2 linked regions of the Rhodothermus marinus genome follow. The protein of the gene in region 1 interacts with the protein of each later gene in a pairwise test. Links are inferred from orthologs where the notes say so. Each region holds a gene or a part of one and is shown on either strand. Other genes may lie near its edges.

Region 1 (7,089 bases):
CCAACCGCCCAGAGATCCAGCAGGCCCGGGCCGGACTGGCCGCCCGCGAAGCCCTCGTGGATGTGGCCCGCTCGGACTACTACCCGAAGCTGTTCCTGGGCATCTCCGGCCGCTGGACCTACACGGCCGGCCGCTACCGCCAGCCCAATCCGTACATCAGCGATCCCTACCTGGGCGAAAGCCTGCGGGCCGGGCTCGGCTTCCGGCTGAACCTGAACTTCGGCCAGACGCGCGCCCGCGTCGAGCAGGCCCGCGCCCAGCGCAACGAAGTGGCCTACCAGCTGGAAGCCGCCCGCCAGCTCGTGCGCTTCGAAGTCGAAGAAGCCTACCGCAACGTCCGGATCGCACAGGCGGCGCTGGAAGCCCGCGACCGGGCCCTGACCATCAGCAAGGAATGGCTGCGCACCGAACAGATCAACTTCGACCTGGACCTCGGCGACACCGAAAACCTCGTGCGGGCCGTCCGTGAAAACCTCGAACTGCAGGCGCGGTACTACGAAGCTGTCTACAATTACAACCGGGCCGTGCTGCGCCTGCAACGCGCCGTCGGTGTGCTCGACCTGAACGTGCGGCGCGGCACGCTTGTTGAATAAATTCGCAACACCTGATTCGCCAACAACCTGCTGCGATAATGAACACCCCGAAACTTCTCGTGCTGCTGCTGATCGGCCTGCTGCTCGGTAGCTTTTCCGTTGCCCGGGCGCAGTCCAGTCCCGAAGCGCAGAAACTCCGCCAACTGCTGGAGTCGCGCGACCGCCAGATCAAAGCGCTGCTCGACGCCGGTCCGCTGACGTCCGAACGCCGCGAGCAGCTCAAAGACCTGATCAACGGCGTCGTCGACTTCGAGACGATGGGCCGGCTGGCACTGGGTCCCTTCTGGAACGACCTGACCCCCGCGCAGCGACAGGAGTTCGTCGAGGTCTTCAGCGACATCGTGCGCGAGCAGTCGCTCTCGGACCTGGACATCTACCGTGCCCGCGTGCGCTACGACCGCGTCGAGGTGCAGGGCGACAGCGCCCGCGTCGTTACCACCGTCACCTACAAGGAAACGCCCACGCAGGTGGTCTATCTGTTCACGCGCCGCGACGGCCAGTGGAAGGCCTACGACATCATCATCGACGAGGTGAGCACCGTCGAAGGCTACGCCCGCTCCTTCCAGAGCGTGATCCGCAAGCGGGGCTTCGACGCGCTCATGAACAGCCTCCGGAAAAAGCAGGCCCAGCTGGCCCGCTCCAGTTCTTCGTAAAACGAAAATTTCAAATCTTTGCCGAAAACCCGGCGCCTTTCGTATCGTTGGGTTGAGACCCCGGGTCTTAACCTTAACGTAATGGCCGGTCCGCTTCAGGAGGGATACGTACTGCACACCTATGGCGCCGAGCGCTACGTGCGCCATGCGGTGGCTTCGGTAATCACGCTGCGGCGGCACGACCCGAACCGGCCGGTGGCGCTTTTCTGTCCGGACGAGCACCGGGCGCTGCTGGAACGGCACGGGCTGGATCGACTCTTTCAGGTGATCGCGCCGCTGCCCGAGGCGCATCGCTCCATCGTCGGTTTCAAACACCATCTACACCGGTTCATGCCCTTCGACCGGTGCCTGTTCGTCGATGCCGACATGATCTGGTGCCGCAATCCCGATCCGCTCTGGCAACAACTTGCGGCCTTTCCGTTCACGGCCACCGGCCTGGAGCGTGCCGACTTCTTTTTCGGCGGCCCCAAAGGCCTCGGCGTGGTACTCGATGTGCTGCTGGATCGCCGGCGCCGGACGCTGCGCCGCTTCGGCCTGACCTATCTGCCGCGCGTGCAGGCCGGAATGATCTACGCGCAGGATGCGACGCTGACGCGCACCGTCTGCGAACTGGCCTCGGAGTTTCTCGCCCGCCGCCACGAGACGCACTTCCGCAGCCGCCTCCACGAAGGCCGCAGCGAGGAATCCTGTGAGTGGAGCCTCGCCATGGCCATGAGTCGGCTGAACCTGCCCGTTTTCCCCTGGTTTGCCGGCCAGAACAGCCCGCAACTGGATTACATCGACGACCTGACCTCCCACGACCCCGACTTCAACCGGGTAACCTGCCGCTACTACACGGACCGCTTTGTGTATTCGCTTCGCGGGATTCCATCGCCGTTTCTGCGCCGGTTGCTGCTGAACCTGTTGACGCGCCTGCCGGGACGCGGCGACTACATGGAAGTGACGCCCTTTGCCCTGCACTTCGGCTGGCTGCACCAGAAGCAGCCGTTTTATGCCTTTGCCGAAAAAGTCTGGGCGGAGCTGACCCGCACGCCCGAAACGATCCCGCTACCGGACGGTGAGCAGATGCCAGAGCATGACGGTATGGCCGGTGTAGAGCCCCCGGCTCAGCCCGAACAGCACGGCAAGGAGTAGCCAGCATCCGGGGTGCAGCACGGCCAGCACCGCACGCAGCCAGCCCGGTCCTGCCACCACCTGCGCCACGTCGCGGAGCGTTCGCACCAGCGCCCAGCCTTCCACGAGCAGCCATAGCGCCAGCAGGACGTGCCCGGTCCCGGCATCCGGCTTCAGGCTGAGCGCGGCGATCATCAACAAAAAGAGCGGCCACCGGGGCATGTGCGCCAGCGTCCAGGCCTGCACGAAGCCGGTGCGCCGTCCCCATCGGCTGAGCAGTCGCACCCCCAGCGCCCAGCCTCCCAGCAGCACGAGACTCCCCGGCACCACGAGGAGCAGCACAGAGGGCGTCCGAACAGCTTCAACGATCGGCGTTGCCAGTTCCGGCGGAAGCAGTCCGACCAGCCAGGCGGCGGCCGGACTTTCCCGAAGCATCGCGGCCGTGACGGCCAGCGTGACGCCCAGCGCCACCCCTTCGGCCAGTCCCAGCACGCTCAGCGCCCCCGTCGGAAGATCACGGCCGTACTGCACAGCCTCGGCATAGAAGCCGTGTGCCCGGAAGTAACGCGCTCCCAGCAACCGAAACAGCGGCGAGAGCCGGTAGCTCAGCACCAGCAGTACGATCGGCACCCATCCGACCAGCACCGCCCAGGGCCAGGAATCCGACGGAGAACGCCCGGCCGGAAAGGCAAAGACCGTTTGCGTTCCCGCAAATACGCCACGCACCACATCAAGCGCCGGTCGCGCCCGCCCCTGCTGATCGTGCAGGCCATAGGCTTCCACAAACGGGCGATCCAGGTGCAGCGCTGGCCGCCGACGCTCGACATCCTGCCAGCGGTAGACGAACACCCACCCCTCAAAAGCCCCCTGCAGACGGTTCAGATGATGCTCCAGATAGCGCGCCTGCCATTCGGGCGAGTGCGGCACGCGCAGGCCACGGAGCGTATCGGCCCGGACCCAGGTGCCCAGCCGCCCGAGTCCGACAGGCACCGTCGGATGCGCCTGCTGCCAGCGCCGGAGCAGTTGCAGGGGATCTGCGGCATCGCGCGCGTCCAGCAGCACAAAATCCACCGCCTTCCCGCACCGATCGCCCTCGATGAAGCGCGTCTCGTAGTACACCTGCAGGTCCGGACGCGCCCGTCGCACGTCATCCCGCAGCGACTCGAAGTAGGCGCAGGCTTCCGGATCGGCCGTGTCGGCCAGCCGGGCCAGCCCGACGGCCCGCACCGAGGGGTGCCCGGCAATCTGCGCCAGCAGCCTGCGCAGCATTTCCCGGGCTTCAGGCCAACGCCGTCGAAGTTGCCGGGCCGGCTCTTCCGTGATCGGTAGCTCAACGAAAAGCGCAAGCCCCAGCGAGTCGGCCGCCGTCAGCAACCACGCCGGCACCGAATCCGTCTCCAGCCGCAGCGCTTCGGCGCCAGTCTGTCGGATGTGCTGCCACTGGTGCAGTGCCTGCACCGTGTCGTCCGGAAGCCGCCACACCAGCCCCCACGTCTGGGCCCTTACGCCTGAAAGTCCGGATATTCCGAGCAAGATCAGGAGCCCGATAGCCAAAGCTTTAGAAATAATGACAGAAAAAATGTTTGGCTTCAAGGTTACAAATTCGTTATCCGGGCGCTTGCCGTTTCAACACGTGCATTGTATCTTAAGGCGCATTCAGCGCCGTTCCCGGAAAATACGGCACAATCCTTTCTTCTCGAAACAGCGATCCCGTTATCTAAAACCAAACCGTACCATCGCCATGAGACACGCAGCTTTACTGCTGACCGCCCTCTTTTTTGTGACCGCTGCAAAGGCGCAGGTCCCCTCGCCGGTTACGTTTGAACTGGGTCCCCGCGTCGGTTATGACATCGGGGGAGATGTAGAAGAGGCCTTTGTGGGCGTCGATGCCCGGCTGGGCGTCATGGTCCTGCCCATCGACTTCCAGGCCACGTTCGACTACTACTTCATGGAAGAAAATGTAACGTTCTGGCAACTGGGTCTGAATGCCCTGCTGGGCTTCGGGCCGGGTCTTGTCTTTACGCCCTATGTGGGGGCCGGCCTGGGTATTGCTCGTACGTCGGTCAGTGCCGACCTGGGCGACTTCGGCGAATTCAGCGCCAGCGATACCGACACCGGCATCAATCTGATCGGCGGTGCCCGCTTCGGCGTTGGTCCGATTCGGCCCTTCGTACAGGCGCAGGTTACCGTCCTGGGCGATGTCGATCTGGTGACGATCGCCGGCGGGTTGCTGTTCAAATTCGGGCCCTGAGCCTAAACGGATCGTTTCGGAGCAAAACCAGAAAGGGCCGCGTCTGACTGGACGCGGCCCTTTTCTGTTAGCAGCCTCATCGGCCGCCCGCTGAACCACAACCCCTGCAGGTCGGGGCAACCTGCAGTGTACGGACCGTGCTCGTCGGTCCGGTGGTGGGGTGCTGCGCACCCGCCACCCGTCGGGCTGGCCGTCCGGGTCCGGCCCGGCCTCGGCCACCGCAATGCACGGGCAATCTCGGAAACGTCGGTGTCATCTGTATGTCACCGATGTCGCGGGCGAGGCGACCGATCACGCGGCCGCATCAGTCCAGCATCTTGCGCAAAAAAGCCGGCGTGTCCGGATTGTCCTTCCGGATACGTTCGCCCCGCTCCCGGAGTTCGTCCGCCTGCAGCCGGCGGATGTTTCCCAGGCGTTCCCCTTCGGCCGGCGTCGTGCCCGGAATGACGCGCCGTTCGAAAGCCGGCGTGTCGAGCCGCTTCAGATTCTCCTCGCCTTTGTAGTTGATGTACGGGTCTTCGGGCTCGAGCGGGACGGTCCGGCGACGTCCCACCGTCTCCGGCCGCTGCTCGCGGTCGAAGCCGGTGGCGATGACCGTCACGCGCAGATCGTCGCCCATGTTATCGTCGATCACCGTACCGAAGATGACCTCCACGTCCTCGCCGGCTTCCTGCTGGATGATACGAACGGCCGTGGTGGCCTCCCGGATACCCAGCGACCGGCCGGCCGTGATGTTGACCAGCACGTTCCGGGCTCCGGCGATCGATAGCCCGTCCAGCAGCGGGCTCGAAATGGCCGCAATGGCCGCCTTTTCGGCCCGGTTCTCGCCCGAGGCCACCGCCGAGCCCATGATCGCCGTGCCCCCGTTCTGCATGGTAGTCTTCACATCGGCGAAGTCTAGGTTGATCAGGCCGTGCACGGTGATCAGATCGCTGATGCCGCGCGTGGCGTTGTAGAGCACCTCGTCGGCCTTCGCAAAAGCTTCCAGCAGCGTGGTATTCTCGTCGGAAATGTCGAGCAGGCGCTCGTTCGGGATGACGATCAGCGTATCGACGTTTTCCTTGAGCAGGGCAATACCGTCGAGGGCGGCCTTCATGCGCTTGGGCCCCTCGCACTCGAAGGGTTTCGTGACGATGGCCACCGTCAGGATGCCCAGCTTCCGGGCGATGGCGGCCACCACGGGCGCACCGCCGGTACCCGTGCCGCCGCCCATGCCGGCCGTGATGAAGACCATGTCATAGCCTTTGAGCGCCTGTTCGATCTCCTCACGGCTTTCCTCGACAGCCTGCGCGCCGACGGCAGGTCGGGCGCCGGCACCCAGGCCCTTGGTCAGATTGCGTCCGACCTGAATCTTCACGGGCGCCTTGTTGGCGGCCAGCGCCTGGGCATCCGTGTTGATCGCGATGAAATCGACACCCTGGATGCCCCGCTCCAGCATGTTGTTGATGGCGTTGCCGCCACCACCGCCGATCCCGACGACACAGATCTTCGCTTCCGGATGCGCCGAGTCGTCGAACGCGAAGCGCGAACTGATGGACTGTTCCATGACTCCCCTCAATTTTTGGTTGTGGTTCAGCTTGTTTATTCCTCAGGCGCCGGGGCGAGCATCCCCGTCGCCATCGTGCCCCGACTACAGTTCGTTGAACCAGGCCTTCATGCGGCTGGCGATCTTGCGCAACAGCATTTCACCCGGCATCGATTCGCCAGCACTCCGGGCGTGGACCTCCTGGCTCAGACCGGGCGACCCGATCAGTTCGGGTCGCAGGCCGTAGAGGACCAGCCCCACGGCCGTGGAAAACTTCGGATCGCTCACCTCGGCCACCATGCCGCCCGAAATCCCCATGGGCGAACCGATCCGGGCTTCCATGCCGAGCACGTCGGCCGCCAGTTCGGCCGTGCCCGGAATGAGCGCGCCGCCGCCGGTGAGCACCACACCGGCCGCCAGATGCCGCGCATACCCGCTCCGCTTGATCTCGATGGCCGCAATCTCCAGAATTTCCTCCATGCGCGGCTGAATGATCTGCGCCAGCGTGCTTCGGCTGATGCGCTTTTCAGGTCGCCCGCCGATGCCCGGAATGGTGATCTCCTCGTCCTCTTCGATCAGATCGACCATGGCCACCCCGAAGCGGCACTTGAGCCGCTCGGCCTGGTCGCGCATGATCCCCAGCCCCTTCCGGATGTCGTCGGTCACCTTGTTGCCGGCCACGGCAATCACGCCGGTGTGCCGGATCGTGTTGTCCTCGAAGACGGCGATGTCGGTCGTGCCGCCACCGATGTCGATCAGCGCCACGCCTATTTCTTTTTCGTCCGGGTGCAGCACGGCAAACGACGAAGCCAGCGGCTCGAGCACCAGGTCGGCCACCTCGTAGCCGGCCTTTTCGACGCAGCGATACACGTTTTTGGCGGCCGACACCAGCCCCGTGATGATGTGCACATTGGCCTCCAGGCGCACGCCGCTCATGCCCACCGGATCGACCAC
Region 2 (7,133 bases), 910 kb from region 1 along the record:
ATGAGCACGGTGTAATCGTAGGGGAAGCCGCGCCGACGTTCCAGCCGGACGGCGCCCGCTGCTTCGAGGCGGTTGATCAGCTCTTTGGGCTCGACCCGGGTTTCGTCGAAGGTTTCCGACATCTTCCGGAGCAAAGGCGTAAGGTAGACCTCCTCGTACTGGCCGAAGTGTTCGAGGATCAGTTCGAGCGCCTTCAGGGCATCCGGATCGTCGGCCAGCGAAGCGAAGGCCGGCGGCGGGGCAGGCGGCGTATTTTCTACGGGACCCGACAGGTGTGCCAGCAGCTGACGCAATCCGGCGTGCTCCAGAATCGGACGGGGATCCAGCAGCAGGCGGTCGCCCAGGCGCTCATAGACCAGGTCGGAAGGCGAGGTCAGCTGCAGGAGGGCGATCTGGCGACCGTGGCCGCGCAGGTGCTCCAGCAGCGGCAGGTACGAACGGTTGCCGCTGACCACCACGAACGCCTGCACTTCGGGATGGCTTTGCAGCGTCTGCAGTGCGTCGATGGTGAGCTGGAGCGATCGGGATGGCGCCTCGTAGCTCGAAGGCACCATGCGCGGCACAATGCCCTGTTCGGCCAGTACGCGCTGGATGGCCAGCCCGTCGTCGTATTGCTCGAAGTCGGCATAGGCACGTCCCAGCACCACGCGGAAGCGACGACGCGCCAGCAGATAGCGACGGAGGCTGTAGAGCAGATCGGCCAGCTGTCCGTTGAGGTCGCTGGTATCTTTCAGGTAGCGGGCAGCCTGCTGATACAGGTTTTCGTAATCCACAAAGAGGGCCGTGGTTCGGATCGGTTTTCTGGAATGTGAACGATCCATTATTCCTCGCATTATTTTTTATTAATCAGTTTCCTGAGTTTTATTTCGAATCAATCTCCAGAATCGTGAACTCGTGGTTGGTGTAGATGCAGATGTCGGCCGCAATGGAGAGGGCCTCTTCGACGATGGCACGGGCCGACAGGTCGGGGCGGTGTTTGCGGAGGGCGCGGGCAGCGGCCAGTGCGAAGGGTCCGCCGGAGCCGATGGCCACGATGTCGTCGTCGGGTTCGATCAGGTCGCCATTGCCGCTGATGAGCAGCAGGCGGTCGGGTGAGGCGACGGCCAGCAGGGCGTCCAGGCGGCGCAGGTAGCGGTCGGTGCGCCAGTCTTTGGCCAGTTCGACGGCCGCGCGGAGCACGTTGCCGCCGTGTTGCTGCAATTTGCCCTCGAAGCGCTCGAAAAGCGTCAGGGCGTCGGCGGTGGCGCCGGCAAAGCCGGCCAGGATCTTGCCGTTGTAGAGCGCCCGGACCTTCTGGGCGCGGCGCTTCATGACCGTGTTGCCCAGCGTGGCCTGTCCGTCGGCGCCCAGGGCCACGCGGCCGTTATGGCGTACGCCCAGTACCGTGGTGCCGTGAATCTGCTGGTGGGGCATCGGTTATCTGGCTGCAGGTTGTGTACAAAATGCCGTCCATGAACGGCCAGAGCGGAGGGGTTGATCCCGTCAGTTGCGGTAGCGGGCCAGGTGCTCGACGAAGGCGTCGATGGTGCGGCGGACCTGACGGGTGGGGACGGTGTAGTGATTACAGAAGATGGCAAAGGCGAGCAGGCGGCCGTCGGCGGTGCGCACATATCCCGCCAGGGCGCTCGTGTTCGAGATCGTGCCGGTCTTGGCGCGGACGTTGCCGCGGGCGCGTCCGGCACGAAAGCGATCCTGCAGTGTGGTCTCTTCCTCGCCGCCGGCAGGCAGCGACGTGTAGAACGCCCGCCAGACCGCGCGATCGGGATGGGTGGCCATGTAGGCCAGCAGGCGTACGGTAGCCTCGGGCGTAACCAGGTTCTGTGCCGAAAGACCGGAACCGTCCACCAACTGGATGCGGCTGGTGTCGATGCCGGCGCGGAGCCAGGTGCGGGCGGCGGCTGCCAGCCCCATCTCGGCCGATCCGGGCACAAGCGTGCTGTCGGGCACCGGCCGCTCGGCCCCCAGCGTGCGCAACAGCATTTCGGCGTACAGGTTCTGGCTCCGCCGGTTGATGATCCGGACGATCTCTGAAAGTGGCGGCGAGGTATAGGTGGCTACCGTCCACAGGTTCGGAGCGGTGTATTCGGGTTTGATCGAGAGGTCATCGACATCCACCGGCTCTCCTTCGACGGCGATGCCTTCGGCCAGCAGCACCTCGCGCAGTACGTGCACAAAGAAACGCGTCGGGTTGTGCACTGTGAGCGACTCGGTGTCGCGGCGACCTTCGGGCACGCGACTGAAGAGTACGATCGTGTTGGTACCGGGCAGGCGGCGATAGCCTTCTTTCAGCTGCTGTCCGGCGGGAATCGTGTAGGTCTGGTTGATCAGGGAGACGTAGGTAGTGGGAGGCTCCCACGTCAGAAGGCCCGGTTCGCCCGGGCGGCGCGCTTCGATCGTGACGTCCACGCAGTTGTCGTTGAACGACAGTGCGCTGATCTCGGCGGCATACCAGTAGGTCAGGTCGTCCCAGCTCCAGCCCGTGCCCAGTGGCGTGTCGTCGAAGTAGTCGTCGTCGCCGATGAGGTCGCCGGCGATCCGGTGGATGCCCCGGCGGCGCAGCGAGTCGGCCCAGGCGCGAAACGTGGCCGTGCGGTCGCCGTCGGTGAAGCGGCCGCCGATGGCGGGGTCGCCCGCGCCACGGACGATCAGGTTGCCCTGGAGCACGCCGTCTATGACGGATCCGTCGGCCAGCAGACGGGTCACGTAGCGGAAGTCGGGACCAAGCTGTTCCAGCGCCGCCGCTGTGATGAACAGCTTGGTGACGGAGGCCGGGGTGAAGTTCTGGCGGGCGTGGCGGGCGTAGAGCACGGTGCTGTCGCGCAGGTCCAGGACGAGCGCGCCCCAGAAGGCCGACTCGTAGTCGGGGGTTTCAAGCAACCGGTCCAGCGTCGCCTGGAGCGGCCGGGGCGACTGGGCATGGACCGGCGCCGGCACGCTCCACAGCAACAGCAGGATCGGCCAGATGCGCAGGCGCATGGCTCAGGGTGTGTCGGTGCTGTTCAACAGCTGGCGTTCCGGGTCGGGCGGCCGCAGGATGACGAACACGTAGGAAGCCTGATCCAGGGGCGAGGCCGGCTCCAGGTAGATGCGCAGCGTGTTGAGGCCGGGCTGGCGGGTGACTTCGGCAACGCGGCCCACCGGAAAGCCCGGTGGAAAGATGCCGCTGTAGGTGGTGGTGACCACCGGCATGCCGGGCTGTACGGGTTCGGTGCGGCTGACGAATTCCATGAGCAGGCGGTCGGGCTGTTCGCCGTCCCAGCGCACGATGCCGGCAGCGCCGATGGGCTGGATGCGAGCCGCCACGCGGAAATCGGTGTTCAGGTAGGGAAGGACGCGGGCATAGTGGGGCGTGGCCAGCAGGACCGTGCCGATGATACCCCGGTCGTCTACGACGGCCATGCCGGGCAGCACGCCATCGTTGCGGCCGGCGTCGATCGTCAGGTAGTTGCGCTGGCGCGTGATGTCGCGTGCCACGATGCGGGCGGCACGGAACGGCAGCGGCGAGAGGCTGTCGCGCAGCGCCAGCAGGCGGGTCAGGCGTTCGTTGGCACTCAGGGCTTCACGGGCGCGGGCCAGCTCGCCCGCCAGGTGGATGTTTTCGGCCCGCAGTCGTTCGTTTTCCTCGAGCGCCCGGAAGTAGTGGCCCGCCCAGGCCAGGCGCGCCTCGGCCCGGGCCGACAGCTCCAGCGTCAGCGCGCGCAGACCCCTGAGCACCGGCTCGTTGTGCAGCAAAAGCAGGGTCAGCGACAGACCCAGCACCACTACCAGCAGCAAGGCGTCAACGAGCCAGTTTGTGCGCGTCATGGCTTAGAGCAGCACCCGCTCGTAGCGATCGAGGTCTTCCAGCACCTTGCCGGTTCCGCGGGCCACGGCCGTCAGTGGATCCTCGGCCACGTAGACCGGCAGCTCTACGCGGTTGCGGATCAGCACATCCAGCCCTTTGAGCAGGGCACCACCGCCCGTGAGCATGATGCCGCGTTCCAGGATGTCGGCGCCCAGCTCCGGCGGCGTGCGCTCCAGGCAGCGCAGCACGGCCGCCGCGATCTGGCTGACCGGCTCGCGCAGCGCCTCGCGCACGTCCTCCGACGAGATGGTGCGCACCTTCGGAATGCCGCTGACCAGATCGCGTCCCTTGACCGACAGTTCCAGCTCCGGGTCCAGCTCGACGGCGCTTCCAATCTCGCACTTGATGCGCTCGGCCGTGCGCTGACCGATGAGCAGGTTGTGATTACGCTTGAAATACTGGATGATCGCGTTGTCCAGTTCGTCGCCGCCGATGCGGATCGACTCGTTCACGACGATCCCGGCCAGTGCGATCACGGCGATCTCGGTAGTGCCGCCGCCGATGTCCACTACCATGTTGCCCACCGGCTCCTCCACGTTCAGGCCGATGCCGATGGCGGCGGCCATGGGTTCGCTGATCAGATAGACGCGCTTGGCGCCGGCGTGCTCGGCCGAGTCGCGCACGGCACGCTTTTCCACCTCGGTGATGCCGCTGGGGATGCAGACCACCATGCGGCGGATCGAGGTGTACCAGCTACGCTGCACCTTCTGGATAAAACCCCGGATCATCTGCTCGGCCACCTCGAAGTCGGCGATGACGCCGTCTTTGAGCGGCCGGATCGTTTCGATCTCGGGGTGCGTGCGTTCGTGCATCTGCAGGGCTTCGCGGCCGATGGCAATGACCTTGCGCGTGCTCCGGTGCACGGCCACGATGCTGGGTTCGTTCAGCACGATGCCGCGGCCCTTGATGTACACCAGGGTGTTGGCCGTCCCCAGGTCAATGGCAACGTCGGTGGCGAAGTTGAACAGCCCCATGGATCTACTGAAGGTTTGGGTCCGGGCCCGCCGGCGCATGGTGCAGGCAGGCCAGGAACGTTAGGACTCCACGCTGGCCTTTCGGCCGGATGCGCCCTTAAAATAGTAAACCGGCGGGCAAATAGATCCGCCCGCCGGCAGAAAAGTGCGAAAATCGTTCCTTTCAGTGGCGGAAGTGCCGGGTACCGGTGAAGACCATGGCGACGTCGTGCGCGTCGGCCGCCTGGATCACCTCTTCGTCCCGGATGGAGCCGCCCGGCTGGATTACGGCGCGCGCACCGCTTTCGACGGCGGCCAGCAGGCCGTCGGCAAAGGGGAAGAAGGCGTCGGAGGCCACCACGCTTCCGGTAAAATCGTGCCCTTCGCGTTTTCCTTTCAGCACGGCGATCTCGGAGGCGTCCACCCGGCTCATCTGGCCGGCCCCGATGCCCAGCGTGGCCCGGTCGCGCGCGTACACGATGGCATTGCTCTTGACGTGTTTGACCACGCGCCAGGCGAAGTCCAGGTCGCGCCACTCGGCTTCGGTGGGAGCGCGGCGGGTCACCACGCGCCAGGACGAACGCAGCGCCTCCAGCGGCGGCAGGGGACCGTCGGCCTCCTGCACCAGCAGGCCACCCACGGCCGAGCGCACGTCCAGCTCTTCCTGCACCGGACGGAGCTGCTGGATGATGCGTCGGTTGGCCTTCTTTTTCAGAAAGTCCAGCACGCCCTCCTCGAAGTCCGGCGCGATGATCACTTCGGTGAAAATCTGGTCGATGGCCTCGGCCGTCTCGCGGTCGAGCGGACGGTTGACCACCACGATCCCGCCGAAGGGCGAGCGCCGGTCGGTGGCGAAGGCGCGCGCGTAGGCTTCGGCGAGCGTGTCGGCCGTGGCCACGCCACACGGGTTCGTGTGCTTCAGGATGGCGCAGGTGGGATCGGCCTCCCGGAACTCGTCGATTAGCCGCAGGGCCGCGCTCAGATCCAGCAGGTTGTTGAAGGAGAGCGCCTTGCCGTGGAGCTGGCGGAAGAACCGATCCGGGTTGCCGTAGAGAGCCGCCCGCTGGTGGGGATTTTCGCCGTAGCGCAGAATCTGAACGCGCGGCAGGTCGATCTGCAGCCGGGGCGGCAGCGGCTCCGGTGCTTCGGGCTGCAGGCGGCGCTCCAGATAGGCGGCAATGGCCCGGTCGTAGGCGGCCGTCCGGGCAAAAGCCTTCTGGGCCAGGCGGCGGCGCGTGGCCAGCGTCAGCGCACCCGCGTGCTGCTCCAGCTCGCCGGCGACGGCGTCGTAATCGGACGGATCGACCACCACGGCCGTGAAGAAAAAGTTCTTGGCGGCGGCGCGAATGAGCGTGGGGCCGCCAATGTCGATGTTTTCGACGGCCAGCGCTTCGTCGTCGGGTGCCTGCTCGACGGCCTGCTCGAAGGGATACAGGTTGACCACCACCAGATCGATGGGCGCGATGCCGTGCCGTTCGAGCTGGGCCAGGTCTTCGGGCACGTTGCGGCGGGCCAGCAGGCCGCCGTGAACAGCCGGATGCAGCGTCTTGACGCGGCCGTCGAGGATTTCCGGAAAGCCGGTCAGCTCCGAGACGTCGCGCACGGCCAGACCGGCCCCGCGCAGCGTGCGGGCCGTGCCGCCCGTGGAGATCAGCTCGATGCCCCGCTCCGCCAGGCGACGGGCGAAGTCTACCAGACCGGTTTTGTCGAACACCGACAGCAGCGCCCGTCGGACGGGCTGCAGGTCCGGAGGGGGCTCGTGGGTGCGCGGTTGATGCAGCATGGCTACGGGTTGTGGGTTTCGGGGGCTTCGGGCAGGATGCGGACGCGGCGACCGTCGACCACCACACGCCCTTCGGCGAACAGCCGCAGCGCCTCGGGATAGAGCCGGTGCTCCACTTCCAGTACACGCGCGGCCAGCGTCTCGGGCGTGTCGTCGGGCAGGACCGGCACGGGCTCCTGCAGCACGATCGGCCCGTGGTCATACTCCTCGTCCACCAGATGAACGGTGGCGCCGGTCCAGCGCACGCCGTAATGCAGCACGGCCTCGTGCACGCGGCGGCCGTACATGCCCGGTCCACCGAAGGCGGGCAGCAGGGAAGGATGGATGTTCAGAATCCGGTTGCGGTAGGCGGCCACCACGTTGTCGGGAATTTTCTTCAGGTAGCCGGCCAGGGCCACCAGCTCGACGTCATGGGCGCGGAGCACCTCGAGCAATGCCTCGCCGAAGGCCTCCGGCGAGGGGTAGTCCTTCGGAGCGAGCACGGCGGTGGGGATGCCGTGCCGCCGGGCCCGCTCCAGAGCACCGGCCGTGGGGCGATCGCTCACGCACAGCA

Evidence for each region.
Region 2: the proteins of ftsZ (region 1) and GYH26_RS10285 interact in binary tests that used the Escherichia coli proteins (3 or more experiments, as listed by UniProt). The link is inferred for Rhodothermus marinus from one-to-one orthologs.

What each region holds. Positions count from the first base shown.
Region 1 is NZ_AP019797.1:3,297,127-3,304,215, forward strand. What follows is about bases 4,036-6,824. They hold ftsZ (cell division protein FtsZ), read right to left. Parts: upstream 6,157-6,824; coding sequence 4,915-6,156; downstream 4,036-4,914. Other genes in these bases: GYH26_RS14460 (outer membrane protein), read left to right, coding at 4,101-4,610; ftsA (cell division protein FtsA), read right to left, coding at 6,241-6,824. Also shown: GYH26_RS14440 (TolC family protein), read left to right, coding at 1-593; GYH26_RS14445 (MlaC/ttg2D family ABC transporter substrate-binding protein), read left to right, coding at 632-1,246; GYH26_RS14450 (hypothetical protein), read left to right, coding at 1,328-2,380; GYH26_RS14455 (hypothetical protein), read right to left, coding at 2,294-3,913; more of ftsA, read right to left, coding at 6,825-7,089. UniProt on the Escherichia coli protein: Essential cell division protein that forms a contractile ring structure (Z ring) at the future cell division site. The regulation of the ring assembly controls the timing and the location of cell division.
Region 2 is NZ_AP019797.1:2,385,211-2,392,343, reverse strand. The notes cover bases 2,814-5,646. They hold GYH26_RS10285 (rod shape-determining protein), read right to left. Parts: upstream 4,819-5,646; coding sequence 3,808-4,818; downstream 2,814-3,807. Other genes in these bases: purH (bifunctional phosphoribosylaminoimidazolecarboxamide formyltransferase/IMP cyclohydrolase), read right to left, coding at 4,982-5,646; mreC (rod shape-determining protein MreC), read right to left, coding at 2,980-3,804; dacB (D-alanyl-D-alanine carboxypeptidase/D-alanyl-D-alanine endopeptidase), read right to left, coding at 2,814-2,976. Outside these bases: GYH26_RS10305 (NYN domain-containing protein), read right to left, coding at 1-821; ATP-dependent protease subunit HslV, read right to left, coding at 862-1,413; more of dacB, read right to left, coding at 1,483-2,813; more of purH, read right to left, coding at 5,647-6,580; purN (phosphoribosylglycinamide formyltransferase), read right to left, coding at 6,583-7,133. UniProt on the Escherichia coli protein: Forms membrane-associated dynamic filaments that are essential for cell shape determination. Acts by regulating cell wall synthesis and cell elongation, and thus cell shape.